DNA from 4 places in the Agathobacter sp. genome. Region 4 is predicted to be linked to each of the others. Evidence: predicted binding sites of a transcription regulator. Region 4 holds the regulator's gene; each other region holds the start of a gene.
The links. The regulator HrcA, encoded in region 4, represses chaperone genes, less so after heat shock. The targets are predictions, from matches to a motif close to TGTTAGCACTCNNNNNNNNNGAGTGCTAACA.
Positions count from the first base shown of each region.

Region 1: ACW6PM_RS06660 (co-chaperone GroES) is a predicted target of HrcA. The motif match lies at 4,891-4,921, and genes of this name have one in related genera.
Region 2: ACW6PM_RS09225 (Hsp20/alpha crystallin family protein) is a predicted target of HrcA. The motif match lies at 2,144-2,174, and genes of this name have one in related genera.
Region 3: clpB (ATP-dependent chaperone ClpB) is a predicted target of HrcA. The motif match lies at 3,764-3,794, and genes of this name have one in related genera.

Region 1 is NZ_CDRTEH010000005.1:29,793-37,681, forward strand. Features, by position in the region: gene gltB (glutamate synthase large subunit) at 1-2,349, shown strand, start outside; gene ACW6PM_RS06650 (glutamate synthase subunit beta) at 2,364-3,857, shown strand; gene ACW6PM_RS06655 (Cof-type HAD-IIB family hydrolase) at 4,027-4,812, shown strand; gene ACW6PM_RS06660 (co-chaperone GroES) at 4,943-5,227, shown strand; gene groL (chaperonin GroEL) at 5,331-6,956, shown strand; gene ACW6PM_RS06670 (PspC domain-containing protein) at 7,213-7,395, shown strand; gene ACW6PM_RS06675 (N-acetyltransferase family protein) at 7,459-7,752, shown strand; gene ACW6PM_RS06680 (hypothetical protein) at 7,787-7,889, shown strand, end outside.
Region 2 is NZ_CDRTEH010000010.1:52,980-60,868, forward strand. Features, by position in the region: gene ACW6PM_RS09215 (NUDIX hydrolase) at 1-298, opposite strand, end outside; gene ACW6PM_RS09220 (DnaJ C-terminal domain-containing protein) at 407-1,468, opposite strand; gene ACW6PM_RS09225 (Hsp20/alpha crystallin family protein) at 1,590-2,063, opposite strand; gene ACW6PM_RS09230 (hypothetical protein) at 2,197-2,781, opposite strand; gene ACW6PM_RS09235 (ATP-binding cassette domain-containing protein) at 2,797-3,423, opposite strand; gene ACW6PM_RS09240 (hypothetical protein) at 3,433-4,245, opposite strand; gene ACW6PM_RS09245 (hypothetical protein) at 4,238-5,050, opposite strand; gene ACW6PM_RS09250 (hypothetical protein) at 5,053-5,766, opposite strand; gene ACW6PM_RS09255 (hypothetical protein) at 6,113-6,832, opposite strand; gene ACW6PM_RS09260 (AAA family ATPase) at 7,221-7,889, shown strand, end outside.
Region 3 is NZ_CDRTEH010000007.1:44,766-52,654, reverse strand. Features, by position in the region: gene ACW6PM_RS07980 (GmrSD restriction endonuclease domain-containing protein) at 1-794, opposite strand, end outside; gene clpB (ATP-dependent chaperone ClpB) at 1,030-3,630, opposite strand; gene ACW6PM_RS07970 (GTP pyrophosphokinase) at 3,861-4,523, opposite strand; gene ACW6PM_RS07965 (phosphatase PAP2 family protein) at 4,592-5,251, opposite strand; gene ACW6PM_RS07960 (phosphatidylserine decarboxylase) at 5,208-6,029, opposite strand; gene ACW6PM_RS07955 (CDP-alcohol phosphatidyltransferase family protein) at 6,029-6,739, opposite strand; gene ACW6PM_RS07950 (CarD family transcriptional regulator) at 6,948-7,442, opposite strand; gene ACW6PM_RS07945 (cytidylate kinase-like family protein) at 7,570-7,889, opposite strand, start outside.
Region 4 is NZ_CDRTEH010000002.1:107,616-115,504, reverse strand. Features, by position in the region: gene dnaJ (molecular chaperone DnaJ) at 1-908, opposite strand, end outside; gene dnaK (molecular chaperone DnaK) at 1,065-2,963, opposite strand; gene grpE (nucleotide exchange factor GrpE) at 3,086-3,739, opposite strand; gene hrcA (heat-inducible transcriptional repressor HrcA) at 3,754-4,836, opposite strand; gene ACW6PM_RS02660 (hypothetical protein) at 5,187-6,272, opposite strand; gene ACW6PM_RS02655 (cysteine-rich small domain-containing protein) at 6,348-6,599, opposite strand; gene ACW6PM_RS02650 (cobyrinate a,c-diamide synthase) at 6,583-7,889, opposite strand, start outside.

The sequences.
Region 1 (7,889 bases), on a different contig from region 4:
CAGGGCTCAAAGATTTTTGAGGCAATCGGTATTGACAAGAGCGTTATTGACAAGTATTTCACAAATACAGTAAGCCGTATCGGTGGAATCACATTACAGGATATTGAGAACGATGTGAATGAGCTTCACTCAGCAGCCTACGATCCGCTCGGACTTGAGACTGATGTTACACTTGACAGCAAGGGCAGACACAAGATGAGAAGCGGTGCAGATGACCATCTGTACAACCCGGCTACAATTCATCTCCTCCAGCAGTCTACACAGCGCGGTGACTACAATATGTTCAAGCAGTACACAGCACTTGTGGATGAGGAAGAGAAGAATACAAACATCCGTGGACTCATGGATTTCAACTATCCTAAGAAGGGCGTCAAGCTCGAGGAGGTTGAGAGCGTTGATTCAATTGTGACACGTTTCAAGACAGGTGCTATGTCATACGGATCTATTTCCAAGGAGGCACATGAGACACTTGCCATTGCCATGAACCATCTGCACGGTAAGTCAAATACCGGTGAGGGTGGAGAGGATAAGGATCGTCTCACAATCGGAAAAGACGGAAAGAACCGCTGTTCAGCAATCAAGCAGGTTGCTTCAGGACGTTTTGGTGTCACAAGCAGATACTTAACAAGCGCACAGGAGATTCAGATTAAGATGGCACAGGGTGCTAAGCCTGGTGAGGGTGGACATTTACCTGGAAAGAAGGTTTATCCTTGGATTGCAAAGACAAGACTTTCAACACCGGGTGTTGCACTTATCTCTCCACCACCACACCACGATATTTATTCTATCGAGGATCTGGAGCAGCTTATTTTCGACTTAAAGAATGCAAACAGAGATGCAAGAATCTCAGTCAAGCTCGTTTCTGAGGCCGGTGTAGGAACTGTTGCGGCAGGTGTTGCAAAGGCCGGAGCGCAGGTAGTACTTATCTCAGGCTACGACGGAGGAACAGGAGCCGCACCTAGCAGTTCAATCCACAATGCGGGACTTCCATGGGAGCTTGGACTTGCAGAGACACACCAGACTCTTCTTATGAACGGTCTTAGAAATAAGGTAAGAATCGAGACAGACGGTAAGCTCATGAGCGGCCGTGATGTGGCAATAGCAGCATGTCTTGGAGCTGAGGAATTCGGTTTTGCGACAGCTCCGCTTGTAACAATGGGCTGTGTAATGATGAGAGTATGTAACTTAGATACATGTCCGGCAGGAATTGCCACACAAAACCCTGAGCTTCGTAAGCGCTTTGCAGGAAAGCCGGAGTACGTTGAGAACTTCATGCGTTTCATCGCAGAAGAGCTTCGTGAGTATATGGCAAAGCTCGGCGTAAAGACCGTAGATGAGCTCGTAGGACGTGGAGATCTCTTAAAGAAGCGTGACAACTTAAGCGAGAGACAGTCGAAGATTGACCTTGACTGCATGCTCAATAATCCGTTTGACGGCAAAAAGCAGAGTGTTATCTTCGATCCTAAGCAGGTATATGATTTTGAGCTTTCAAAGACAAAGGATATGACTGAGATCATGACACAGCTTAAGAGCGCACTTGAGAGCGGACAAAAGCGTGCGATTGAGATTGAGGTAACAAATACAAACAGATCTCTCGGAACAATATTTGGTTCTGAGATTACAAAGAAATATGACGATACGCTGGATGACGACACATTTGTTATCAAATGTAACGGTGCAGGCGGACAGAGCTTTGGAGCATTTATCCCTAAGGGACTTACACTTGAGCTTGTCGGAGATTCAAACGATTACTTCGGAAAGGGACTTTCAGGCGGAAAGCTCATCGTATATCCACCTGCAGGAGTAAAGTTTGAGAAGGATGATAATATCATCATCGGAAACGTAGCGCTTTACGGAGCTACAAGCGGTAAAGCCTTCATAAACGGTGTTGCAGGTGAGCGTTTCTGCGTAAGAAATTCCGGTGCAACAGCAGTAGTTGAGGGCGTCGGTGACCATGGCTGCGAGTACATGACAGGTGGCCGCGTAGTTATCCTTGGAAAGACCGGAAAAAACTTTGCTGCAGGTATGAGCGGCGGAATAGCATATGTGCTTGATGAGGACAATGACCTTTACATGAGAACCAACAAGCAGATGGTATTTACTGAGGAGGTCTCAAATAAGTACGATGTATTAGAGCTTAAGGAAATGATAAAAGAGCATGTAACACTTACAAACTCTGAAAAGGGCAAGGAAATCCTTGATCATTTCAGTGAGTATCTTCCTAAGTTCAAGAAGGTTATTCCTTACGATTATAACCGTATGCAGATGGCCATTGTACAGATGGAAGAAAAAGGTCTTAACGCAGAGCAGGCACAGATTGAGGCATTTTATGCCAGCACAAGAGGCTAAGGAGGACGCAGATAATGGGAAAACCAACAGGATTTATGGAATATGACAGATGCGAAGCAGCGTCTGTAGAGCCAAAGGAGCGTATTAAGAACTTTAACGAGTTCCATGTATTCCTTTCAAAAGAAAATCAGCAGAAACAGGCTGCCCGTTGTATGGACTGCGGAGTTCCTTTCTGCCAGGCGGGAATGACAATAGCAGGCATGACATCAGGCTGTCCTCTGCACAACCTTGTTCCGGAGTGGAACGACCTTGTATACACCGGCAACTGGGAGCAGGCATACAATCGTCTGCACAAGACCAATAATTTCCCTGAGTTTACATCAAGGGTCTGCCCGGCACTGTGCGAGAAGGCATGTACATGCGGACACTGGGGCAGTCCGGTATCTGTCAGGGACAATGAGCACGGTGTAATAGAGACTGCATATGCAAACGGATATGCAGCTCCAAAGCCACCAAAGGTAAGAACAGGCAAGAAGGTAGCAATCATTGGTTCCGGCCCTTCAGGACTTGCGGCAGCAGATCAGCTGAACCAGAGAGGCCATGAGGTTACAGTATATGAGAGAGAGGACCGCGTAGGCGGACTGCTCATGTACGGTATTCCGAATATGAAGCTTGATAAGAGCATTATTGACAGAAAAGTTAATATAATGAAGGAAGAGGGCATTCATTTTGTCACAGGATGTGATGTAGGAAAGGATATAAAGCCGGCAGAGCTTTACAAGAAGTATGACAGGGTAATCCTTTGCTGTGGTGCAAAAAATCCAAGAGATATAAAGGCAGACGGAAGAGACGCAAAGGGTATTTACTTTGCTGTTGATTACCTTACCCAGAATACAAAGAGCCTTTTAAATTCAAACCTGACAGATGGCAAGTTTGTATCTGCAAAGGGCAAAAATGTAGTCATTATCGGTGGCGGTGACACAGGAAACGACTGTGTCGGAACAGCAATCCGACAGGGAGCCAAATCAGTCACACAGCTTGAGATGATGCCTTGTCCGCCTACAGAGCGTGCTGCAAACAATCCGTGGCCTGAGTGGCCAAAGGTCTTAAAAACAGACTACGGCCAGGAGGAAGCCATTGCAGTATTCGGACATGACCCACGTATCTATAAGACAACCGTAAAAGAGTTCCACAAGGACAAAAACGGCAACTTAAAGGAGCTTACAATTGTAAGTCTTGAGAGTAAAAAGGACGAGAAGACAGGCAGATTTATGATGGTTCCGGTAGAGGGAACAGAGAAAAAGCTTCCTGCAGAGCTTGTACTTATAGCAGCAGGCTTCCTTGGAACAGAAAGCTACGTGGCAAAGGCATTTGGTGTAGAGCTCAATGCCAGAACAAACGTAAGTACACAGGAGGGTCATTACGCTACAAACGTTAAAAACGTATATGTGGCAGGTGACAACCATCGTGGACAGTCCCTTGTAGTGTGGGCTATCAGAGAGGGCCGTGAGGCTGCCAGAGAGGTTGATGAGAGTCTCATGGGATACTCATATCTCTCAGTACAGTAACTAATTATTATAGCAATTCTCCTTAATAAATTTTATTTCATACATTTTATATCAAAATCCCGGTGCAATGCACCGGGGTTTTTACTGTAGATAAACAGATTGAAATTTGATTTATAAGATGATAAGATAGCAGTGTTTGACATGATAATGAAGATATTAGGAGCAGCAAATGAGAAAAACAGTATTTTTTGATATAGACGGAACAATATGGGACGATGACATGGTAATTCCAGAAAGCACAATAGAGGCTGTGGCAGCCCTCAAGGCAAACGGACATCTGGCATTTATCTGTACAGGACGTGCCAGAGCCAGTGTGAGATCAGAGAAGCTATTAAATATGGGGTTTGATGGAATAATTGCGGCATGTGGCAACTATATTGAAATGGATGGCAAAGTAATATACGAAAATGACCTGAGCGCAGATATGGTTCAAAAGGTCATAAGGGTGCTTTCAGAGTGCAAAATGCCTGTAGTGCTTGAGGGCTCCACAGACTACTGGATAGATGACGAGGGCTTTGAGGATGACCCGTATGTGGACTATCTTTTTGAGTCACTTGGTGAGCATGCACATATAATAAGAGGATATGACGGCGAGATAAAAATTAATAAATTCTCAGCTGACGTGATAGACGGTACTGATTATGAGCGTGTGAAGGCAGAGTTTGCCGACGATTTTCTGATACTTGAGCATGTGGAAAATGTCGTGGAGTTTGTGCCGAAGGGAACCTCAAAGGCTACCGGCATCAAATGGCTGTGCAAGCATCTGGATATCCCGCTTGACGAAACCTATGCGATAGGCGACAGTGTGAATGACCTTGAAATGCTTGAGAGCGTAGGACATGGAATCGCCATGGGCAACTCAATGCCACCGGTTAAAGAAATTGCGGAATATGTCACATCGGATATTTCAGATGATGGTGTGAAAAATGCGTTAAAGCATTACGGATTAATATAGAAAATGTAAAATAAATATTAAAATGAAATATCACTGTTGACATTGAAATGCAATAGTGATATTTTATTTACAGAAAGAAATTAGCACTCAAAAGAAATGAGTGCTAACAGAGATAAAAGGAGGCAATACAATGAAATTAGTTCCATTATCAGACAGAGTAGTATTAAAGCAGTTAGAAGCAGAGGAGACAACAAAATCGGGAATAATCCTTACAAGTTCAGCACAGGAGAAGCCACAGGAGGCTGAGGTTATAGCAGTAGGACCTGGCGGAATGGTTGACGGCAAGGAAGTTAAGATGCAGGTAACAGTCGGACAGAAGGTTATTTATTCTAAATACGCAGGTACAGAGGTTAAGCTTGACGGAGAAGAGTACATCATCGTAAGACAGAACGATATTCTTGCAGTAGTAGAGTAATTTACAGATAGAAGCTAAATATCCGGTACGTTTTACATATCCGGTCATAGCAGCTTACAGCTTGAATTTAAATATCAATATATATAGAAAGGTCGTATAAATCATGGCAAAGGAAATTAAATATGGCTCAGAAGCCAGAGCAGCACTTGGAGCTGGAGTAGATAAATTAGCAAATACAGTCAGAGTAACACTTGGACCAAAAGGAAGAAACGTAGTACTTGACAAATCATACGGTGCACCACTCATCACAAACGATGGTGTTACAATCGCAAAAGAGGTTGAGCTTGAGGATGCTTTCGAGAACATGGGAGCACAGCTTGTCAAGGAAGTTGCCACAAAGACAAATGATGTAGCAGGAGACGGAACAACAACAGCTACAGTTCTTACACAGGCAATGGTTCAGGAAGGAATGAAGAACCTTGAGGCAGGAGCAAACCCAATCGTGCTTCGTCGTGGTATGAAGAAGGCTACAGACAAGGCTGTTGAGGCACTCAAGGATATGAGTCAGAAGGTTAAAGGCAAGGAGCAGATTGCAAAGGTAGCAGCTATCTCAGCAGGTGACGAGGAGGTTGGTAATCTCGTAGCAGACGCTATGGAAAAGGTTACAAACGATGGTGTTATCACAATTGAAGAGTCAAAGACAATGCAGACAGAGCTTGACCTTGTAGAAGGTATGCAGTTCGACAGAGGATATCTCTCAGCATATATGTGCACAGATATGGATAAGATGGAAGCAGTACTTGATGATCCATATATCCTTATTACTGACAAGAAGATTTCTAACATCCAGGATATTCTTCCATTACTTGAGAAGATTGTTCAGGCCGGTGCAAGACTCCTTATCATCGCTGAGGATGTTGAGGGCGAGGCTCTTACAACACTTATCGTTAACAAGCTTCGTGGTACATTCAATGTAGTAGCTGTAAAGGCTCCTGGATATGGTGACAGAAGAAAAGCAATGCTTGAGGATATCGCAATCCTTACAGGTGGTCAGGTAATCAGCTCTGATCTTGGACTTGAGCTCAAGGATACAACAATCGATATGCTTGGCCGTGCTAAGTCAGTTAAGGTTCAGAAGGAGAACACTGTTATCGTTGACGGTGCCGGAGACAAGGAAGCTATCGCAGGCAGAGTAAGCCAGATTCGTGGTCAGATTGATGAGACAACATCTGAGTTTGATAAAGAGAAATTACAGGAGCGTCTTGCCAAGATGGCAGGCGGTGTAGCAGTTATCCGTGTAGGTGCTGCAACAGAGACTGAGATGAAAGAGGCTAAGCTTCGTATGGAGGATGCCCTTAACGCTACAAGAGCAGCAGTCGAGGAAGGAATCATCGCAGGTGGTGGATCAGCATATATCCATGCATCAAAGAAGGTTGCAGAGCTTGTTGATACTCTTGAGGGAGATGAGAAGACAGGTGCAAAGGTTATCCTTAAAGCACTCGAGGCTCCGCTTTACTACATCTCTGCAAACGCAGGACTTGAAGGTGCAGTAATCATCAACAAGGTAAGGGAGTCAGCTCCTGGAACAGGCTTCAACGCAGCTACAGAAGAGTATGTAGACATGGTTGAGAGCGGAATCCTTGATCCTGTAAAGGTTACAAGAAGTGCATTACAGAATGCAACATCAGTAGCTTCAACACTCCTCACAACAGAGTCAGCAGTAGCTACAATCAAAGAGGACACTCCTGCAATGCCAGCCGGTGCCGGCGCCGGAATGGGCATGATGTAATCGTAGACAATGAGGAAAAAAGATAACCCGTGGTCACACTCGTGTGAACCACGGGTTTTCTTTTTGACGAATGTCCGGATATGAGCAAGTAGCACGCAAGTGCGGATTGCGAATATACGGAGGCTGGAGAATCCAGCCGTGTCTACGATGTAGGTAGAATAACACCACAGTACGGATATGAGCAAGAAGCACATCTGCGGCTGTAAAAATATGCGGTGAATTAACATGCGAATATACTTGTTTATATTTAACGATAATAGTATTATATAGAAAAGTATGTGGAGTATGTGGAGGCATTGCAAACTATTTTGATGTAGATCCGACAGTTATCCGTCTTGCGTGGGTTATATTTACTCTTGCAGGTGGAAGCGGACTTATCGCATATATCATAGCAGCTATCATTATGCCGGAAGATCCGGGATACATTGATATGCAGTAAGATAGAATAATAGTAACACAACAGGAGACACACAAATGATTTCAATACGCACAGCAACAGAAGATGATGCAGAAGAGAAAGGGCATTGGAAGGCTGCTTTATGACAGGCTTGAGGAAATACTTAAGAAACAGGGAATATTAAATGTCAATGCCTGTATAGGCTATCCACAGATAGATGATGAATATCTGACCAAGGACAGCGTGCATTTCCATGAGAGGCTTGGCTATCATATGGTGGGTACATTTCATCAGTGCGGATACAAGTTTGGACGTTGGTATGATATGGTGTGGATGGAAAAATTTATCGGAGAACATACAAAAAATCAAGCTCCTGTGATATTGTACAAAGATATATAAGCAATAAAGGAGAACAGATTACGAGGTTACGGATATGAAGATCAATGTAGTAAAAAGGAAAGCAGCATCCAACAGGGAACTGTCACATGCTGTCTATGATATACCGGAGGTAAAAGACCTAAGAGGCTTGCTATATC
Region 2 (7,889 bases), on a different contig from region 4:
CATTATAGACTTCATCCCCATTCGGATAGATGTAATGTGTTTCCTCGCCTGAATTGATATAAAACAGCTCCATCTCGTCTGCAACAAGTCCCATCTCCTCAAAGAGTTCTCTTTTTGCAGCCTCCTCGACAGTCTCTCCAAGCTCTATAGAACCGCCTGCGTAGCCCCACTGGTGATTGTCTGTGCGCTTTCCGAGAAGCACCTGTCCGTTTTCATTTTCAACGATAATGCTCGCTCCTGCCTGCAGTAAAGGGGCATGTCCGACCACCTTTCTAAGATCCATTATATAATTGCTCATGTTGTGTCCTTTCTTATATCTCATCAAGCAAAAAATCCGCTGTACTATAATACCTATAGTATAGCGGATTTCAAATTTGTTTTCCATATATAAAGCACATAAAATTCATCAGCTCACAGCCCTGTATTCCTCAAGCGCTTCCTTAGCCCTTGGTGTAAGCCTGCGTGGAACCGAAATCTCAACCGTCACATACTGGTCTCCCTTTACGGAAGGATTCTTCATGCTTGAAATACCCTTGCCCTTGAGACGTATCTTGCTGCCGCCCTGTGTACCTGCCTTGATGCTGCACTCCACATCTCCATAAAGAGTATGCACCCTCGCCTTACCACCGAGAGCTGCTGTCGTAAACGGAACACGGATTGTACTGTATACATTCTGTCCCTTACGCTCAAACTCCCTGCTCGGTGTCACATTTACGTTGAGAAGCACATCTCCGGCTGCACCACCGTTTATGCCCGGATTGCCCTGTCCTTTAAGTCTGACTGTCTTGCCCGACTCGATTCCTGCCGGAATATGGATGGACAGATTGGAAACCTTGCCTGTGGACGGATCCTGTAATGAAATGGATTTCTCGCATCCGAAAACAGCCTCGTCAAAAGAAATCGTAAGGTCAGCCATAACATCAGAACCCTTGCGACTCGTTGAACGTCCCCTAGCTGAACCACCTGTAAAGCTGCTCCAATCTGTACTATTTCCACCGAAGCCCCCTGCTCCACCTGTGCTGTATGAACCACGACTTCCGGAGCTGCCACCATGTGAAAACACATCTCCGAACATTGAGAAAATATCATCCATATCCCCGGAGCCGTTCTCAAAATGAAATTCCTGACGTGTAAATGGTCCACCATTTGAGCTGTATGAGCCACTGAAAGAACCATTGCCGCCAAATCCACCGAAGCCGCCCTGCGTAGCCTGTCTTGCAGCCTCCTCGGAAAAGCCATCCTGCAGACCTGCAAAGCCAAACTCGTCATAGAGCTTACGCTTTTTCTCATCACTTAATACATTGTATGCCTCCGTGACATCCTTAAACATCTCCTCAGCATGCGCATCTCCTGCATTTGTATCAGGATGATACTTCTTTGCCAGCTTACGATAAGCCCTCTTTATTGCCTCTTTATCCGCACTCTTGTTCACTCCAAGAGTCTCATAATAATCTCTCTTTGCTGCCATTATACTCACCTGCCTTTCTATTTACCTGTAACAATTTATCTTCATAATTAAACATTATAAATTACACCATATAGTATAAGCGGACTGCACAGGCAGCCCGCTTATCATTTGCAATATCTGATTATCCCTCGATTGAGATACATTTCTTTTCCTCAACCTGTGGTTTAGGCTGCTTCTTTGGAATATCCAGGCGAAGGATTCCATGCTTGAAGGATGCCTTTATGTCATCCTGCTCAATCTCGTCACCCACATAGAAAGTTCTCTGGCAGCTTCCTGAGTAGCGCTCTCTGCAGATATACTTCTTGCCATCTTCCTCTTTCTGATCTTTCTCTAAGCCTTTCTCTGCTGTAATGGTCAGATAACCATTCTCTAAAGAAGCCTTAATCTCATCCTTTTTGAATCCCGGAAGATCCATCTCAAGCTCATAGCCTTTATCGCTTTCCTTGATATCTGTGAGCATCATTCTCTTTCCGTTGTGTCCGTATAATTTCTTCTGTGCCTTCTGTACGTCCCTGTCATCAAACCAAGGATCATTGAACCATGGATTACTGAAAAAAGTATCAAATAAGTTGTTGTTTGTAGTTGTTAATAACATAGGTCATACCTCCTTATATACCTGTAACTTTCCTTTCGGAAATTTGCTTTCTTTTGTTTACAAGTATGTTATAGCACTATTATTAGCACTCGTCAATAGTGAGTGCTAATAAAAATTATAAACTTTTTATTAATTAGTTACAGCACAACCTTATCTTCTGCGGATAATACTGCAACACCATATACAGTTTCATCTTATCTACCCTGTTCCAGTCTTTCTTTGATACCTGCTGCTCATTCATTGCATACGGTATCACAAAGGACGTCTCCTCACCGGCATTAAGCTTTATCTCCAAAGCTTCCAAAGTAGGATTTAATTTAAAAAACAGTTCCATGTCATACTGATCACCATTGGTTCCCATTTGAAATGCAAGGCTTGTAAGATCAAGTGATGTTGTATCGTCCTTTACTTTGGTAACTGACAAGGTTATAAACCCCACACGCACACTGTCGAAAGGATATTCTGAACCATCATCCATCTGATGATATACATAATCCGGACATTTTTCTTTTAGGAGACTGCCATCGCCCCACTCCCATCCGGTCTGCTTTATCTCATAATTTCCAAGCTTAATAGTGTCATTTTCTGTATATGTGATGACCTTTGGGGATGGATAGCAATGATTCAGATAAACAATCCTTGCCAAAACAGCAATCATCACAATTCCTATGAGCATTCCCGAAAAAAGCCTTACTTGTTTTGATTTTCTTTGCTTCATAATAAATTCTCCTCGTCACTTCAATTTAAACCTTCCGCTGTCCACCAGATAGATTACATCGGATAGATTTTCAAGCTCATCCTTATCGTGAGAGCTAAGCAGTATAAGACTTCCTTTATCACGCATATCCCTTATGATTTCTGACAGTTTTTCCTGCCCCTCCTTGTCCAGGGCGTTAAAAGGTTCATCCAGCAAAAGAAACTTTGGTTCCTCCATAATGGCACAGGCAATACCCAGTCTCTGCTTCATTCCAAGAGAATATTTTCTATACTTTCTCTTATCCTGTGGGTTCAGTCCAACCGTTTCAAGTGCCCTGCTTATATCAACTTCACCTTTATTTATTGATGCAAGCATTTTTAGATTGTCATAGCCTGTATAACTATCTATAAAGGCAGGATTCTCAATAAGCATTCCTATCTTTTCCGGAAAAGCCATATTTTTTCCAAGCACCTTGCCATCGATACTGATGGTACCGCTTGTAGGATACATAAGTCCGCTTACCGCTCTCATCAGCATTGTCTTGCCGGAGCCGTTTACGCCCTGAAATCCATATATATTACCACTTTCCAGTGTCATGCATACATCATCGAGTACCAGAGCATCCTTTATCTTTTTAGAAACATGTTCTATCTCTATCTTCATAAAAATACCTCACAAAATATTCTTTCTGTTAAAATACACACTTCCGGATACAATAGAAACCACCATCACAATAATGCAGCTTATTATTCCGGCAGCCGCATCCATTCCACCCGCACAGAGCCTGTTGTTTCTGATGATCATAAGATAATTGCCCATAAGAAACGGACTCACCCAGTAAACAGACACCACAAGATAAACTATGGAAACAATATATCCAGCGATCGCACCGGCAAAAATACTGATAGTAAGCTGCACCACCGCAATTGTACAGGCGCATAACATTGGCAGTATCAGCCATACAAGCACTTCATTTCCGGTCGAAAACTGCTGCATATCTATTCCCATTTCCATAAGCATATCATCAGGCTTTGTGCTCCACTTCCCGATTGCACATGTCACAGCCGCAAGAACCAGTATCATTGCAGCATAATACATAATCACATTTATGACCGTCCATATGTACTTACTCCATAACCACTTAAACCTGCTGCCTGACAATATCAGTGTCTTTTTGCCGGCACCATACAGATCTGACAATGGATAAAATCCTACCATAAAAAATAAAAACGCATAAAACAAAAACCACGACACCGGAATGGTAAATACGCTGTCATCTGTCTTTATGTATGGCGGCATACCCTGAAGTATATTTGTAAAGTATGCCAAAAATCCAAGCTCCGGTGAATTTACACTAAAATCACTGACGGTGATAAATGAAAAAAATACAAATATGAATACTCCGACTATCCATTTTATCTTGTTTTCCCTAAATCCTTTTCTGATATCATATAAGATCAGATTTGCAAAAATTTTCCTATTCATAAGCAACAAGCTCTTTCTTTACCGCATGTATGTAAAATATAATATTTACCACTATAAGGATAATAAACGCACAGATCACAACCCGGATATCATTTCTAAACGGCGCACTTGGTCTAAGAAACATTACCGGTGATAAACTCACCCTGTTTACAAAATGAACCATGCAGAACACAAATATGTATATGATAAATGGTGTCAGCAATATCCAGAACCGGTTTCTTACAAAATTAACCGCCCACAACACCGCACAGTTTAAAAGTCCCCAGAAGCAGCCATCAATCAGCACAAAAATCAGATTGTATACAAGTGGATGTGTATAAAATACCCCTGACATGATATCCATTGCCGCTACCGGGAATGTGCCTGTTCCTACCTGTGGTATTACCATCGGAAATACCATTGCAGTAAGCATAAAGTCAAACACCAGTGGTATCATTCCAATAAGCGCACCGCTTACAAATGCAGCTCCATATTTTGCTCTTATATAATCGCTCTTCTTTCCTCTTGATATGATCTGGGCAGCATACCCTGATTTAACATCAAAATAAAAGCTTCTGCCATACGGTATTGCACACAAAGCAGGCATTATCAGATAAAGCAGCAACGGCTGCACACTTGCATTATCCGCACCTATCCATTTCTCATATGCAGACAACGGATACGTGTCAGAGTAAACATACATCCTCCATATCCACACATTTTCCATAAAATGCCATACACATATCGCAAACGCAACACACAATGTGGCAGCAAATAATCTGTTTCTAAAAGCACGTTTTATTTCGAGTTTAAATATTCTATTCATAACTACAGCTCCAGTTTAAAATATTTTTGTACCTTATCATTGGTTTTTGAATCTATACCCTCTATACAATAATAAATATACTTAGAGTCTTCAGGTATTCCCTCATCCTGAATAATATATCCCAGCTCTGATGTAATACCCTCGCCTTTGCCTAAAACATAATGATATACATCACTTTCATCTCCTCCAAGCCAATAGCTATCTATATATACACTATCTGAATTTTGCTGTATTCTCTCCATATCATCCTTGATTGCATACAGAATACCTGCATTTCTATTTCCTTCAAGCTGCTTATCATCTCCATCCTTATAAGTGAATGTCAACGTTATAAAAAGATAACTATAGCCATTACTCAGGTTATAATTTTCATCTATATTTCCTTCACAGCTATCTTTCAAATAATCCACAACAGTATCCTTATTTCTGTTTCCAAACTCTGTGGTATGCTCATACTTTTCAATTTTATAAGTAATTCCATTTATCTCAATTGTATCATCAATTGACACGATATCGTCTTTGTTAACATACTCCGCATCCAGCACATATGTAGCCGGAGTCTGGTCTACTACACCGGTGTCACTTTCTGTCTTTGAATCCTCATCCTTTACAATACCGGATTTTCCCTCTAGCTTGGCATTTGATTGTGAGCAGGCTGAAAGCCCCGCTGCCATCATGATCACCACCATTATTGCTGTAATTTTTTTCTTCTTCATACTCTTTCTTCTCCTTTGATTGCTGATGTTTAATTGTTATGATGATTGTAAACCTGTGATGTGTCATAGTTGTAAAATACTTAGACAATCTGCCCTCGTATTTTTAATTTAAAATTTTTCATGAACAAAAAAATCCATTGCAATATTAAAATTGCAACGGATTTTATAAAATTACATAAATATCTTATCAACTTAATGGAACAACTTTCTTGGTCGGATAAAGAGTGACTACCAAATTCATGCCATAGTCCACTATATCTTCCCAGGTGAAATGACTTTTTACTTTGATGATCCTACCAAGACATTCCATACTATTATTATGCTTCGGCACTGAAAGCTGTTTCCTTTAACGATTTTTTATCATCTGGAGCAAATATTCACAGACATCAAAGCTCTTTGTTTCTTGTTCTGTTTCCCGCTTCTTTAATGAATCATATATTTGCTCCAATAAATAATCAGCATTCACTTTTTTGTTTACAAAGCTATTTTCATCAGCAGAAGCCATTCCATAACCGGCATCTGCTTTCATTGTTTTATAGGCAGAATAATTATTTATCGAATCAGGCGCAGTTCTTCCTTTATACCCCTCATATGACATAAGCGCAAACATTTCCAGATCCGATGCATTCGATGTATCAACATCATTTACATGCACATGATATACTTTTCTGTTATCACCATGTCCATATGCCACTTGAACAACAGGATCATCCTCCTTTGATGTCTTCACATATGAAGCTAAAACTATCTGACTTTCTGTATCAGACAGTCCAAAACTTGTCATTCCGATATTTTTCAGCTTATCATTTGGAATTTCCTTATCTGGTGACACCTGTTCAACTGCATTTTTATTATTTACCAATTTATTGTAAAGAGAACTGTTATTTTCCGACAACATATTCATGTATATTTCAGTAAGTTCACTCTGTCTCTCCCCGCATTTATTTAAGGAATTTTGCTCACTATTTCCTATTTCGAACTCTATATCCGTTTTATCGCCTGTTGACTTCTTATTATAATTTGAAGTATATGCCATTGAAATATTTGTTCCCACACCGTTTAACATATATGCCTCCTATCTGTTTTACCAATAATATTACACTTTTAATAATTAGATTCATTGCAATTAAATTCTTGCCAAAAGTTCCGCAGGTGTAAGTGCCTTATTTAACTAATTATAGTATAACGTTAATAAGCTACTTTTCAAGATATATCCTCCTTGTAACATTATTCTTGATGTTTTCTATGTATTTGTAACATTATTCTTGATTTTTTTGCTGTATTTGTAACATTATTCCGTACATTTTTCCAACAATGAATTTTTATTTTCAAAAATCCAAAAATATTACAAAAATACTGTCCGTAGACAGTGCACATAATCTCATGTTGCCCACTTCCATCACTCCTCCAAATCTGTTATACTGATTATATAAAAATGAATTGGAGATGGGACAATGGGTATTTATTTTAATCCGGGAAATGGCAGCTTTACAAAAGACAAAAACAGTCAGCTATATATTGACAAAACCGGTCTGATTGAATATTTGAATAGAGTTATCTGTACAAATGCCAACTGCATAAGTGTCAGCCATGCCAGAAGGTTCGGTAAATCCCATGCTGCTGGAATGATCGATGCATACTACAGCAGAGGCTGCGATTCATCAGAGCTTTTTGCAGATTCTGAAATTGCAGCCAAGGACAGCTATTCAGCACATTTGAATAAATACAATGTCATACACATTGATGTATCATCATTTTGGGACGCTTACAAAGATAATGTGATAGAAAAAATTCAGGAATATATTTATGACGAGCTTAAACAGGTATATGGGGATCAGATAGATTATACCAAGATGATCAGTGCTGTACTCATGTCCGTTTACAACATTTCCGGTATTCCATTTGTTATAATAATTGATGAATGGGACTGCGTAATCCGAAATGGTGGAAATAAAACACTGGTTCACAGCTACCTTCAGTTTCTTCATTTGTTATTTAAGAGCGAAGAGTCAAAAACTTTTTTAGCTTTGGCATATATCACCGGTATTCTGCCAATCAAAAAAATTAAAGATGAATCAGCTCTGAACAACTTCCGTGAGTTTACAATGTTGAAATCGAAACAA
Region 3 (7,889 bases), on a different contig from region 4:
GCAAATTCTGTTTTTTCAAATTCTAAATCTTTAATCATTTGAGGGTAAAAATCCGGTTTTACAGCTAAATGACAAAAATAATCAACAACCTTACGCAGTATATTTCCTCCATGAACCGTATCTGCCGCCATTTTGGACATAACAAAATCAGACTGGCTTAATGCAGTTCCCTTAGAATTGATACGAATAAATATTTCCGTTACTTCATCAATATCAAGAGAATGATCAAGCTCAATTACGCCAATCTGTCTATTTGCAATTCCTCTTAGCTTCATAATTGCATTATTTACTTCATTGGGTTTCACACCCGGATTGTTCTTACAATACTTAGGAACAAAATCAAATGGATCAAAATCATTTTTGAACACTTCTGAAATATCTGGAATCCATTTTTTATCCTTTAAATGAGATGCATCTTGTACTGCAAATCTCTTATCTGAATCTGTTGCAAGCGGATTAAATGCGATTTTAACCCTATCCCTATTAAAATCTTCATCTAACACTTCAAGACCTGCTATTGATGCCATCAATGCTGTAATTCTCTGTTGTCCATCAATTAATACATGCTTTCCATTTGCTACTGTTCCATCCTTTGTCTTAACATCAGGATTCTTCCATGTAATAATATACCCTGTAGGGTATCCATTATACAAAGAATCAATCAAATCCCTTACCTGAGCTCTTTTCCATACAAATGGTCTCTGAATCTCAGGAATAACAAATTGCCCTGCTTCAATAAAGCCCAATATTGCATTAACATTATATTGCATTAATGTAAACTTTTCTCCTTGCATAATCTTATCACCTCAAACATTTGATTATTAAAATTTTCGACTTATTTTCTAGTTGCTTACATTAATTATATATTTTTTCAAATAATAACACAATTAAAAAAGAGAAGGATTTTTTCATCCTTTGTCATAATTCTGCCCTCCATGCCAAAGTGCAAAATAAAACAGGCGCGGAGAAAATCCCTGCGCCTGTTTTGCAAATATATCTTCAATTATATGCATTTATTTATGCATTCACTTATGCATTTTTCTGCACCGCGGATGCACTAAGCTGTCCATCCTTCACATCTATAAGGATGGTATCTCCTGCTCTCACACCATCTGCCAGAATCAGCTTTGCTGCGAGTGTCTCTACATGCTTCTGCAGATATCTCTTGAGTGGTCTTGCTCCGTATACCGGATCATAGCCATTGTCGGTGATAAACTGCTTTGCAGTGTCTGTCAGCTCGACTGTGATTTCCTTGTCGACAAGACGCTTGTTTAAGTCTGCCATGAGCAGGGTGATGATATGACCGATGTTATCCTTTGTGAGAGGCTTGAACATGATAATCTCATCAAGTCTGTTCAAAAACTCCGGTCTGAAATGACCCTTAAGCTCATCCATGACACGGTTCTCACACTCTGTGCTGATGCTGCCGTCTGCCTCTATGCCCTCAAGAAGCTCCTGTGAGCCGAGGTTACTTGTCATAATGATGATAGTGTTCTTGAAATCCACGGTACGTCCCTGTGAGTCAGTGATTCGTCCGTCATCAAGCACCTGAAGCAGTACGTTGAATACATCCGGATGGGCTTTTTCCACCTCATCAAAGAGTACTACCGAGTATGGCTTACGCCTTACAGCCTCGGTGAGCTGTCCACCCTCATCATAGCCTACATATCCCGGAGGCGCTCCGATGAGTCGTGACACTGAGTACTTCTCCATGTACTCACTCATATCAAGTCTGACCATGTTGTTCTCATCATCAAAAAGACTTGCAGCAAGTGCCTTTGCAAGCTCTGTCTTACCTACACCTGTAGGTCCGAGGAACATAAACGAACCTATCGGCTTTGTAGGATCCTTGATGCCTGCCTTTGAACGGATGATAGCCTCTGTCACCTTTGTGACTCCATCATCCTGTCCTATTACCCTCTTGTGCAGCTCCTCATCGAGGTGAAGTGTCTTATTACGCTCACTCTCCGTAAGCTTTGCAACAGGTATTCCTGTCCAGCGTGATATAATGAGTGCGATTTCCTCATCGCCCACGTTCTCACGCACAAGCGATAGGTCTCTGTCCTTAAGCAGTGCCTCCTCTGATTCCAGCTCCTTTTGCAGGTTTGGAAGCACGCCGTACTGCAGCTCTGCTGCCTTTTCAAGGTCATAGTTCTGCTGTGCTGTCTTGATTTCATTCTTTGTGGACTCAATCTTTTCACGCAGCTTGCTGACCTTGTCAACAGCACCCTTTTCGTTCTGCCACTGAGCCTTTTTGGCATTGAAGTCATCACGCAGCTCTGCAAGCTCCTTCTGGAGTGCTGCGAGCCTGTCCTGACTTAGGTGGTCTGTCTCTTTCTTTAGCGCTGTCTCCTCAATCTCAAGCTGCATAATCTTACGATTCTGCTCATCAAGCTCTGCAGGCATTGAATCAAGCTCCGTCTTTATCATGGCACAGGCCTCATCCACCAGGTCTATTGCCTTATCAGGCAAAAATCTGTCTGTGATATATCTGTTTGAAAGCACTGCCGCTGTGACAAGTGCCGAGTCTGTAATTTTGACGCCGTGGAATACCTCGTATCTGTCCTTAAGACCACGAAGTATTGAGATAGTGTCCTCTACTGTCGGTTCGTCTACCATAACAGGCTGGAAACGTCTCTCAAGTGCAGCATCCTTCTCAATGTACTCACGGTACTCATCGAGTGTGGTGGCACCTACGCAGTGCAGCTCGCCTCTTGCAAGCATCGGCTTAAGAAGCTGTCCTGCATCCATGGCTCCGTCTGTCTTTCCGGCTCCTACTATTGTGTGAAGCTCATCAATAAAGAGAATTATCTGTCCGTCAGAGGCCTTTACCTCCTCGAGCACTGCCTTTAGTCTCTCCTCAAACTCACCTCTGTACTTGGCTCCTGCAATCAGAGAGCCCATATCGAGTGCAAAAAGCTTTTTGTCCTTTAAGCCCTCAGGCACATCGCCCTTTACGATACGCTGTGCCAGTCCCTCAACGACTGCTGTTTTACCAACACCCGGCTCACCGATAAGCACCGGGTTATTTTTCGTCTTACGCGAGAGGATACGCACTACATTTCGTATCTCATCATCACGGCCGATGACAGGATCAAGCTTTTGCTGCCTTGCACGCTCCACCATGTCATAGCCGTATTTCTCAAGTGTATCATAGGTGGCCTCCGGGTTGTCAGAAGTGACCTTCTGATTGCCCCTGACCGTAGAAAGCGCTGTGAGGAATCTGTCTCTTGTGAGACCGTACTCCTTTATCAGCTCCTTCATTGCCTTGTTTGGATACTTGAGCAGACACAGGAAAAGATGCTCTACCGAAACATACTCATCTCCCATTGCCTTTGCCTCATCCTCGGCATGGATAAGAACCTTGTTTAAATCATTGCCCACATAGACCTGTGCACTGCTGCCGCTTACCTTTGTGCGCGCTGCCAGATGACGCTTTGCATTCTCTGTGAAATGCTCCACATTTATCTCCATCTTGTCAATCAGCTTCGGTATCAGTCCATCCTCCTGTGAAAGTAATGCCACAAGCAGATGCTCCTGTTCTATCTCCTGATTGCCGTAATCATATGCAAGCTTCTCGCAGTCATTGACTGCCTCTATTGATTTCTGTGTAAATTTTTGAATGTTCATAGTCTCACTCCCTTCTACTATGTTATCCATAAATATAATTCTTATGTGTCATACAGGTAATATCAAAATTTTATATCTAAATAATCCTTTAAATAATTCTTCAATATTCCTTGTGAGTATGTTATAGCACGCAAATTAGCACTCGTCAAGTGAGAGTGCTAACAATTTTTATTAAATAAATATAAACTTTTGATTTTAAAGCAAAAAAGAGTGACTTATATCACTCTCTCTTACTCAATTGGCTGCACAATGCCGGATACATTTGCCAGATTCTGCATCTTGTCATCAGCATCTGCCATGATATCCGCACATTTCTTAAGCTCCTGCTGCATCTCCTCCGTGAATACACGGCTCTTCTTGTAACGAAGCTGGTGCTCTGTGCTGGCCCAGAAATTCATTGCAATGGTACGAAACTGTATCTCTATCGGCACCTTGTCCTTGTGATCCGAAAAATACACATCAACCAGCACTATCATATGAAGACTTCTGTAGCCATTTTCCTTTGGTTTTTTTATGTAGTCCTTTATTGTGACAATCTCGACATCCGCCTGATTTACGAGCATATTGGCCACCTGATATACATCGGATATGAATGGACAGACCACTCTGACTCCTGCAATATCCTTTATCTCACGCTTCATGGCGTTGATGGTGAGCGGAATACCCTTTCGCTTCATTTTGTCTATTATGCTGTCAAGCGACTTTACACGGCTCTTTATATTCTCGATTGGATTTCTTTCGTGATTGTTTTTAAATTCATTATTTAATATCTGCAGCTTTGCGACTATCTGCTGTATGCCCGATTCGTAGTAGAACATGATGTGTTCATACTGCGAGGCAATTGAGCTGAATTCACCCAGCACCGGCAGCATCTCTATCTGTATATCATCCATGTTTATACCCCTTACATATAATATATTTCCGCTTTCCACTTTATAATCTATGCAAGCCTTCTAATTAATTATTTACTTAATTTAGTAAGTAACAGCCGTGAAATTCGGTATGTTACTTCAATGAGGATCACTCCTGCCACTACATCATATATCACATGCTGCTTCGTAGTCAATGTAGATATGAATACTGCTACAGCACAAATACAAAAGGTTGTACGTATCCACTGCGGTACTTTTTTGTTACCGCGGATACCGATATAGCACAGCCAGCTTACAAGGCAGTGTATAGACGGGAAGAGATTGTCCGCAGCATCTATGCTGTATAAAAAGCGCATGAGCTGCGCCCATATATCCGTGCCCACTATTTCCGGGCGGGTATTGGTTGTGGGATATACGACATAGCAGATAAAACAGACTGCCTTTGCCAGCCAGTCTGCCATTAGAAAACGATAACAATGTGTTTTATCCATCGCTGCATTATACAGATATCCTATAATCCAAAAAATATAGCAGCCAAAATAAATGACTACTGTAGAGTACACAACCGGTATCATGTCATCGAGTGCGGTCTCTATATTGTGATGTATAAAACCGCCTGCAATCACTCTCGCACCCCAGTATACACTGAAATTGAGCACTACCGTAAAAAGCAGCGGAATACGGCTGTATTTTGGAAGTATTCTGTTAAAAAGCTGTCCTGTTTGCGATATGCTGTCCCTGGATAACACGTACCTCTTTGTCTCCTTTTATACACTCTTTGATTTCCGGAAGCAGGTCTATATGACCCTTTTTAAACAAAAGCACTATTGTGGAGCCAATCAGCTCAAAATGCCCCATCTCTGCACCCTTTCTCATCATGACATTCTCGTGGTCATTGACTATGCCGCCCACGAGCAGCGCGCCGACCTCAATCTGTGCCACCTTGCCAAAATTAACTGTATCAAGAATGGTCCACATACGCCTGTTTTGCCTGTAAACCGGAGCATTCTCCAGTGCAATAGGCTGTACACTGTGAAGCAGCCCCTTCACAAAATGATTCCTGCCCTGAAAACCATCATCTATATAGCAGTAATGATGATAATCGTTGGCACAAAGACGCAGTATCACGCAGTCTCCTCCGACAAATTCCTTTGCAAGCTTCCTGTCGGTGACAAGATCCGTCACCTTGTACCATGAGCCCTTGATAAAAAAGCTGTTGTTGCTTTTTATCCTGTAGGCACTCAGATAGCCGTCACACGGACTGATAAGATGCTCAGCCTGCCTGTCCACCTCAATATCACCACGCTTTCTGGAGAAAAAATCCTGAAAGCTGTTATATTTCTGCCCCTTAAAATCAGACATATCTATATTGTTATTCTTTATATACCGGCTGATAAGCGGCTTTGACAGCGGGGAGCGTGCAACCACTTCTCCGAGCTTAAGCGCGCCTGTATACAGAAGCACCTTAAGCGTCACACGCCCCGGTGCCGTGGTATAAAGCCAGTCTACAAACGATTTTTTTGCCATTAAATAAGAACCTCCGCAATGAGAATACAAAACTCAACTGCTCCTATGCCCACAATCAGAACCTCACCTAAAAGCGATGGCTTTTTGAGCTTTATCGGGAGCACGTAGCATATGCCTATGACTAAAAGGGCAATTGCCGCGATTGTCTCAATATGTATAGCAGTGAACTCTCCAATCAGATATACCGCCGGGATAGCAAGGGCGCTGGAGGTAATCGGAAGCCCCAGATAGTACTGTCTGCGCTCTGCTGTGGCAGCCTGTCTGTTGGCCTCATCCACATTGAAGTATGCCAGACGGATAAGCCCGCAAAGAATGAATACAAATATGGCGATAAATGCTATTGATATCTTTGGAGTCACACAAAATACCCACACTGCCGGAAGCACACCGAAGCATATGATATCACTTAACGAATCTATCTGTATGCCAAATGTACGCTCGTCCCTGGTACGGTCCTTCTTTGTGGATGCAATGGTGCCGTCAAACATATCGCAGACACCGGCGAGCATAAGGCAGATTAACGCCCCCACATACCTATCCTTTATGGCAAGCATCACTCCAAGGAAGCCTATCCACATGCCTATGTATGTAAGCACTACCGTGTAATTATAAAAGCCTATGAGCCCTGTCTTTTTTTCTGTGTTTGTATCTCCTATATCCAGAGTATCTGCTATTGCAGAATTAATATTCATATTATCCATATTTTCCATATTGATTCCCTTACTTTCATTCTTTTGTTTTTATCAGATAAAACATGATAAGTTTTCTCATTTAACATTAAACATTATATGCCCTTACCTGATATATAATAACATATTCACAACATAAACTCATTAATTATTTGTTTAAGCTTTTCTTAATATCTCTTACTTTTAGCAAAAAACAAGGCAGAATCTGTTTTCTGATTCTGCCCTCATACTATAGCATATCATTAATTATATCTTTAATCTCCTGCTTGTCCTTTTCCAGAACAAATGCAAGCTCTGCATTTAGATTGTGTTCTGCCATCTTGCCATAGCGCTCATCCACTGCAGTGGCCTTCTTGCCTGCCTGTGCACGCTGCTCATTTCTGATATGTAAACACTTTAAGAGACTGACCACACTATCCGGCTCGCAGCTTCTGACCGCCTCCTTATAGCGCGTTTCGCGCTCCTTCTCATTGTTTACCACGAGTGCCTCTATCTCAGGTACTCTATTAAGCACTGCCTGTGCTTCATCCTGTGTTATTACCTTACGTATCCTCTTATCGGCATTGTCAACAGGTATATACACTCTGTCATTCTCCTCCTCAACAGGGCGAAGTAAAAAATATGACTTGAGCTTCTTGTCTCCTGACATGTCTAACTCCACGATTTCGCTTATTTTGCAAATACCATTTGTAGCATTCAATACGTAATCACCTATTTCGAACATATCACACCTCTTTCGTTATACGATATTATTTTATCACTTTTTCACGAATTTTGTAAGAGGATTTTTTCAAAAATGTCAAATATATCAAAAAAGCGTGTTTTACGTCAATAAAACACGCTTTACAAAATTACTCAATCAGCTGCTTCACGCGGTCATCGAGCTGGAGCATACGGATGATAAGCTCTATTGAGCCCTTGATACCGTAGCTGGCACTGTTGATACAGATATCATAGTTACTTGCCTTGCTCCATTTTCTGCCTGTGTAGAATTTGTAGGTCTTCAGATGTCTCTTATCCTCAGACTCTATCCATTTCTTTGCCTGGTTCGGAGTCACATTCTTGTTTATCTCAAGGAAACGCTGGACACGTCTCTTCTCCGGTGCTGTGATAAAGATACTGATGTGAGGAATATGATTGTTGGTCAGAATCGCATCCGCGAAACGTCCCA
Region 4 (7,889 bases):
GCAACTGTGTATATAATATCTCCATCAACAGTCTTGATTCTTATATCTCCACCTAAGGCTGCAATAGCATATGAGATGGATGCCTTTGAAAAGATATTAACATCCTGACGCTCAAAATCCCTGCTGCTTGAAACAAGAACCTCAACAAGAAGATCTCCACGCGGTCCGCCATTTATGCCCGGCTCACCGTATTCACGTATTCTGACACACTGTCCATTATCTATACCGGCTGGAATCTCAACAGTCTTTCTGACCTTCTTGGTATTGTAGCCTGTACCGTGACATGTAGGACACTTATCCTTTACTACCTTGCCCGAACCACCGCAGGATGGACATGTTGTGACATTCTGCACTACTCCAAACAGAGACTGGCTCTGTCTGACAACCTTACCTGTACCATTACACTGAGTACATGTCTCAGGAGATGTGCCAGGCTTAGCTCCGTTTCCTCCACATGTAGAGCATGTCTCCTTATAGTTGAATTCAAGCTCCTTTGTGCAGCCAAATATAGCTTCCTCAAAAGAAATTCTTACACTGAGACGGACATTTGCACCCTGTGCAGGACCATTTCTTCTGCCACTGCTTCTTCCACCTCCGAAGAAATCTCCGAAAATGTCCCCAAAAATATCCCCCATATCCATGCCTGAGAAATCAAAGCCACCGGCTCCACCACCTGTGCCGTCAAATGCTGCATGACCAAACTGATCATACTGGCGTCTCTTATCCGGATCAGACAATACGGCGTAGGCCTCCTGAGCCTCCTTGAACTTCTCCTCACACTCTTTATCACCCGGATGAATGTCAGGATGATATTTCTTTGCCTGCTGTCTGAAGGCTTTTTTAATCTCTGCATCTGTTGCGGTCTTAGATACTCCTAATACCTCATAATAATCTCTTTTTTCTGCCATAATTGAAAATTCCTTTTATTATACAACTAATTCGCAAGGCCGGCCAAGCGGCCAACCTTGCGAGTGATTTTACTTGCGCAGCCATTCTGATGCTTTGATTAATAACCCGGATTACAGGTCATTAATCCTCATATCATTATGGCAGCATCTGTTTAATTATACTTCCTTGAAATCTGCGTCGATGACATCATCATCTGCACCGTTTGAAGCACCTGTATTCATATCAGGACCTGCCTGACCTGCTCCTGCGTTCATATCAGGACCTGCTCCTGCTGCACCCTGTGCTGCCTGAGCCTGCTCATACATCTTTGCAAATACCTTCTGTGCACTCTGTGTGAGCTTCTCCTGTGCTGCCTTGAGCTCTGCAACATCAGCCTCTGTCATAGCCTCTGCCTCTTTATGTGCATCAAGGAATGACTTAACTGCTGCGATATCAGCCTCAACTGCTGACTTATCAGCGGCATCAACAGAATCTCCAACCTGCTTTAATGCATCCTCTGTCTGGAATACAAAGCTCTCAGCATCATTTCTTGCATCGATTGCTTCTTTTCTCTTCTTATCCTGTGCCTCAAACTCAGCAGCCTCTTTAACAGCCTTATCGATCTCATCATCAGACATATTAGATCCTGCTGTGATTGTGATGTGCTGCTCTTTACCTGTTCCAAGATCCTTAGCAGATACATTTACGATACCGTTTGCATCGATATCGAATGTAACCTCAATCTGTGGAACTCCACGACGTGCTGGTGGGATACCGTCAAGTCTGAACTGTCCGAGTGATTTATTGTCGCGGGCGAACTGTCTCTCACCCTGTACTACGTTGATATCAACGGCTGTCTGGTTATCAGCAGCTGTAGAGAATATCTGGCTCTTTCTTGTAGGAATAGTTGTATTTCTCTCGATAAGTCTTGTAGCAACACCACCCATTGTCTCGATTGAAAGAGAAAGTGGAGTTACATCAAGGAGAAGTACTTCGCCGGCACCGGCATCTCCTGCAAGCTTACCACCCTGGATAGAAGCACCGATTGCTACGCACTCATCAGGGTTAAGAGACTTGCTTGGCTCTTTTCCTGTCATCTGCTTTACTTTGTCCTGTACGGCTGGAATACGTGTAGAACCACCTACAAGTAATACCTGTCCAAGGTCTGCATTTGTAATGCCCGCATCCTTCATAGCGTTCTGTACAGGGATTGCTGTTCTCTCTACGAGGTCATGTGTCAGCTCATCGAACTTAGCTCTTGTAAGAGTCATATCGAAATGCTTTGGTCCCTCTGCTGTAGCTGTGATGAATGGAAGGTTGATGTTTGTAGTAGTAGCTGAAGACAGCTCCTTCTTAGCCTTCTCAGCAGCTTCCTTTAATCTCTGGAGTGCCATCTTGTCTGTAGAAAGATCAACACCCTCTGCCTTCTTGAACTCGTCAATCATCCACTGTGTTACCTTGTTATCGAAATCATCACCACCAAGGCGTGTATCACCGTTTGTAGATAATACTTCGATGACTCCGTCACCAATCTCGATGATAGATACATCGAATGTACCACCACCAAGGTCATAAACCATAATCTTCTGCTCTTTCTCGTTGTCAAGACCATAAGCAAGTGCTGCTGCTGTAGGCTCGTTGATGATACGCTTTACATCAAGACCTGCAATCTTGCCTGCATCCTTTGTAGCCTGACGCTGAGCATCGTTGAAGTAAGCTGGTACTGTGATAACTGCCTCTGTTACCTTCTCACCGAGGTAGCCCTCTGCATCAGCCTTTAACTTCTGAAGCACCATAGCTGAAATCTGCTGTGGGCTGTAGCTCTTGTCATCAATCTGTACCTTGTAATCTGTACCCATATGTCTCTTGATAGAAGAAATTGTCTTCTCAGCATTTGTAACTGCCTGACGCTTTGCAGGCTCACCGATAAGTCTCTCTCCTGTCTTTGTGAAAGCAACTACTGAAGGAGTAGTTCTTGCACCCTCCTGATTTGCTATAACTGTAGGTTTTCCACCTTCCATAACTGCTACGCAGCTGTTTGTTGTTCCTAAATCAATACCAATGATTTTGCCCATTTTATTTTCCTCCTATTAAATATAGTGTTTTTACCTGTTTTATATATTATTTGTAACCATCCTATGCCTCACATGAATCACAAAATCCGATTCACTGTCATGCCGGATAGATGTACACATCATTACTGTACTACGGATACCATGCTGTGGCGTACCACTGAATCCTTGTACATATAGCCCTTCTGGAGCTCCTGTGCTACGGTGCCTGACTCAAGCTCATCGTTTTCAACCTGCATCACTGCATTGTGGAAATCAGGATCAAACTCCTGTCCTACACACTCTATAGGCTTTACTCCTACAGCATCAAGCTCTGTGAGCATCTGCTTGTAGACCTTATCCATACCTGTGATAAAAGGATCATCCTTCTTATCATCCGGTACTGCTGCAAGACCTCTCTCGAAATTGTCGATTACAGGAAGGATTTTCTCAACTATTGTCTTTGCTCCCATGTCAAACATCTGGGATTTTTCCTTCTCGCTTCTCTTGCGGAAGTTCTCGAACTCTGCCATCTGTCTTTTCAGACGATCGTTAAGCTCTTCAATCTGCTCATCCTTCTTGTCTTTTTTCTTTTTCTTGAAGAGACCTTTCTTTTCATCTGCTTTGGCTTCTGCATCAGCTGGAGCATCATCCTCTGATTCAGCTTCCTTCACATCTGTATCTTTAGCTTCTTCGGCTGCCTGAGTGCTTTCCTCATCAGCTCCTTCAATCTCTATCTCTTCTGCTTTATTCTCTGCAGTCTCATTGTCGATTGTTTCTTTTTTAATATCCTCTGGCATTTTTGACCACCTTCCTATGTTTCATCCTCAGACTTCTTATAAATTCCATCTAACTGGGATTTAAGAGTCTTTAGATTATCCATTACTTTTTCATAATCCATGCGCTTTGGTCCGACAATTCCTATCGTGCCCTTTACGCCCTCACCCAGATCATATGTCGCAGTGACAACACTGCAGTCCTTCATGGTCTGGATTGGAGATTCATTTCCTATATAAACCTGAATACCTGTTCCATTGTCCTTCTTCTCAGAATCGGAAAGGGATTCGGTAACAAGGCTTGCTAGCTCTTCCTTTTCCTCAAATGCTGACAAAAGTGTCGCTGCATTATTGGAATCCGAAAGCTCAGGATACTTCAGAATATTTGTCGCTCCGCTGGTGTAAATCTTAAGATCCTCACTCTCCGCGAAGGTCTGTGCCAATGCATCAATCACATCAGAGACTATTCCTGAATGGATACCAGCGCGTTCCTTTATGCTTGCAATGTTTCCAAGATTAATCTCGTTCATTGCGAGTCCGTTTAATGAGGTGTTAAGCAGAATGTTGAGCTTAAGTATTGTCTCATTGTCAAGCGGCTCATATAAATCAAGCATCTTGTTTCTGACCATATTGTTGTTCATAACAATTACTGCAAGCAGGTGCTGCTCATCAACCTGTGAAAGCTGGATGAACTTCACCTTGTTGTGATTGACATCCGGTGCAGAAACGAGTGTGGCGTAATTGGTATTGTTTGCAAGTACCTTTGCCGCCTGCTTTAACACCTGCTCCATCTTCTCGGTATTTTCAATGACCAGCTCCTTCATATCAGAAAGCTCTTTTTCCTTCTTATCGTTTGTCTCTATAAGATGGTCTACATATAATCTGTAGCCCTTATCCGAAGGGATTCTTCCTGCTGAGGTATGTGGCTGTACTATATAGCCCATCTCCTCTAAATCGCTCATCTCATTTCTGATTGTTGCCGAGCTTAAATTAAGGTCTGTATATTTTGAAATTGTACGTGAGCCAACCGGCTCTCCTGTGGCGAGATAATTACGGATGATCGCATCCAGTATGGTAAGCTGTCTCTCGCTCAACTCTAGTTCTTTGTTTTCATTTTCCATTGGTCACACGCTCCATCTGAAGTATGCTTTTTATTTGTTAGCACTCTATATTTTGGAGTGCTAATTTTTTATCTGTACATAACATACCACCACCTATTAGCAATGTCAACCCTTGAGTGCTAATTTTTTGAATAAAATTTTTGAAACCCTTGATTTTACTGGGGTTTCAGGCTTTATAAATTTTCTATTAAATGGTTTTTAGCGTTTACTACACCACTACTGTACCATTTTTTTCAAGTTTTTTTATTTCCGCCTTGCATCATGCATCAATTATCTAATCCCTAATATTAAAAAACAGCAGGAAATCCTGATAGATAGACTTCCTGCCATATTTTTATGTTATGCAATAATCACCAATCACTATCCCAGTCACTTCCGCCTGAATCCCAGCTATCACCGGAATCCCAATCATAGTCGCTGTCATAATCACTGCTCGAGCTGCCCGAGCTCTCATAATGGTCTTCATAATAGCCGCTATTCTCAAATTTAATAATCGAGCTGTCCCACACCAGATCTGCATAGTCAAAGCCATATAGGGATTTGTTGTCCAAAACCTCCTGCGGAACATCCGAACGGCTGATTTCATTATAATCATAGCTGTCATCATCGTATTCGAACCAGCTATAATGACTGTTTACATAGACCGTGTCATTATACTTAAAGTAATCTGTTTTGCAATAATTGTGTATAGGTGTAATGAGCACAAGTGCAATTAAAACTACAGTAATAAAATAATGCATGGCATGACGCATAGCACTGCACTTTGGCTTTTTAAGCCAGGCTGCGTACAGTCCGAACGGCTTAAACCTTTTGTGATTTTCAATAAAGTCCGTCAGAAAAAATGCGCCTACAATACCGGCAATACCCGATATCAGCAAATCCCAGCCAATGCCCTTATACGTATCATTGAGTGCAAATCCAACTATAATCAGGACAATGAACATAACAATGCCTATAACCATAGCAATAGAGGGCTTAATGATATACTCATTTACATTTTTAGATGAAAATGTATCTGAAAAAACCTTCTTCGTTTCCTGTGCAAAATTCTCATTCGTATGCTTCTGCTGATGCGCTTTTTGATTTAAAATCTCATCCTTTAATTTAAGATACAGCTCATTAACAGCATACGCCTCATCTGTACCCTGATATCGCACCGCACGAGTGCCGTCGGCCTTATTTTTGTAGACGATAAATTCATTTCCAGCCTGATAAATACCAAATGCCCTAGGCTGTCTGTAGTCGATTCCTATAAAAAATCGTGTAATTTCATATGGTGGAAGATGTCTGTCCTCGTACCATTTTGCAAGCTCTGCTATGGTCTTTGGTGTACCGTCTGCCGTCCTCTTTATTGAATTGTTGCTGGCACCACAATATGGGCACTGCTCAACATTCTCAGGTATCATGGAACCACAATACTCACATTTAATCTCCAATTTAATTCCCTCTGACTTTCTAAAACCTAAATTTCCATAAATATACTATCAAATATACTCCCAAAAGTCCATAAATCAGTTATTATTATTCCTAATCAAAATCTGTATGATTTTATCATAATTTTCCGGTCTGTGTGGAAACGTACAGTCTGTGCATACCTTGATTTTTTTACCATTCTTCTCTATATAGGTCTTACTTCCGGGACAGTTTGGCATACTATACATCGGGCAATAGCAGAACAGGCAGTTAAAGTCCTCTGATAGTCCCTTGTGACACGGAAAATATTTGCAATCTGTATTTTTAAAATATTTATAAGAGTTTTCCATTTTTATTCCTTCTATATTCATATGCTTTTCTCACAAGGCTCTCTGCAAAATGCGGATTTGACGGATAATACAGGTGCGGAAACCCAAGCCAGTAATTATCATGGCTTATCACGCAGTCGTACCTTCTACCTGTGGCCGGCTTTGTCGCAATACAATCGGCTCCGTTATCGGCGCTGTCGTAATAATGAAATTCATGCGCCTTTATTTTTTCATTTGGCAGCAAAAAATTGCTATGCTTTTCCGCAAGCTCAATATATCCGAACCTGACCAGCTTTCCCTTAAAATGACACCACCCATCAAGTACTCCAGCCATATCAAAAACACAATTTTGATTATGGATATATTTGTGAAGATACATAAATCCACCACACTCGGCAACCGTCGGCAATCCGGCTCTAAAAGCTTTTTTTATGGACTCCCGCATAGATACGTTTTCACTCAGTTCCTTTGTATACAGCTCCGGATAGCCTCCTCCAAGCAGCATTGCATCACAATCCTTTGGGAGCTTGGTATCATGAAGCGGTGAAAAATACTGTAATTTTGCACCGCATTTTTCAAGAAGCCTCAAATTATCTTCATAATAAAAGCAAAACGCTTCATCCATGGCAACAGCTATGTTTACGGTATTTATTGCTTTATTTTGTGAAAATTCATTTTGATCATAATTACCTATATTTTTTTCATTATATATTTCTGCATTTCCACTGTCACCGATTTCATCTGCCTCTGCTGCAATGTCCATAAACAAATCCATATCTATTGTCTTTTTTAGTCTGTCGGCAGTTTCATTGAGCTGTTTTTTTATATCTGAAAGCTCATCCGGCATGACAAGCCCCAGATGTCTGCTTGAAAGCCCGATATCCTTCTGTTCCGGGAAATACCCAACTACTTTTACGTAAAGCTCCTTCTCTATCAAAGGCTTAATAATGTCATAATATCCCTTCGACATCCGATTGAGCAGAACCCCCTTAATCAAGTGCTGCGTATCATACTGCAAAAAACCGGCTATAAGAGCAAGCACTGACTTTCCCATGCCCTTTGCGTCCACCACGAGTATTATCGGAGTCTGCGTCACCTTTGCCAGATGGTATGACGAACCCTGCTCATATATTCCGCCAAGCCCGTCATATAATCCCATCACGCCCTCAAGCACTGCAAAATCCCCATCAGCCTTTTTATCTAAGAAAAGCTGCACTGTTGTCTTTTCATCCGTAAAAAACGTATCAAGATTTTTTGAAGGTACACCAAGCACCTTTTTGTGAAACATCGGGTCGATATAATCCGGTCCGC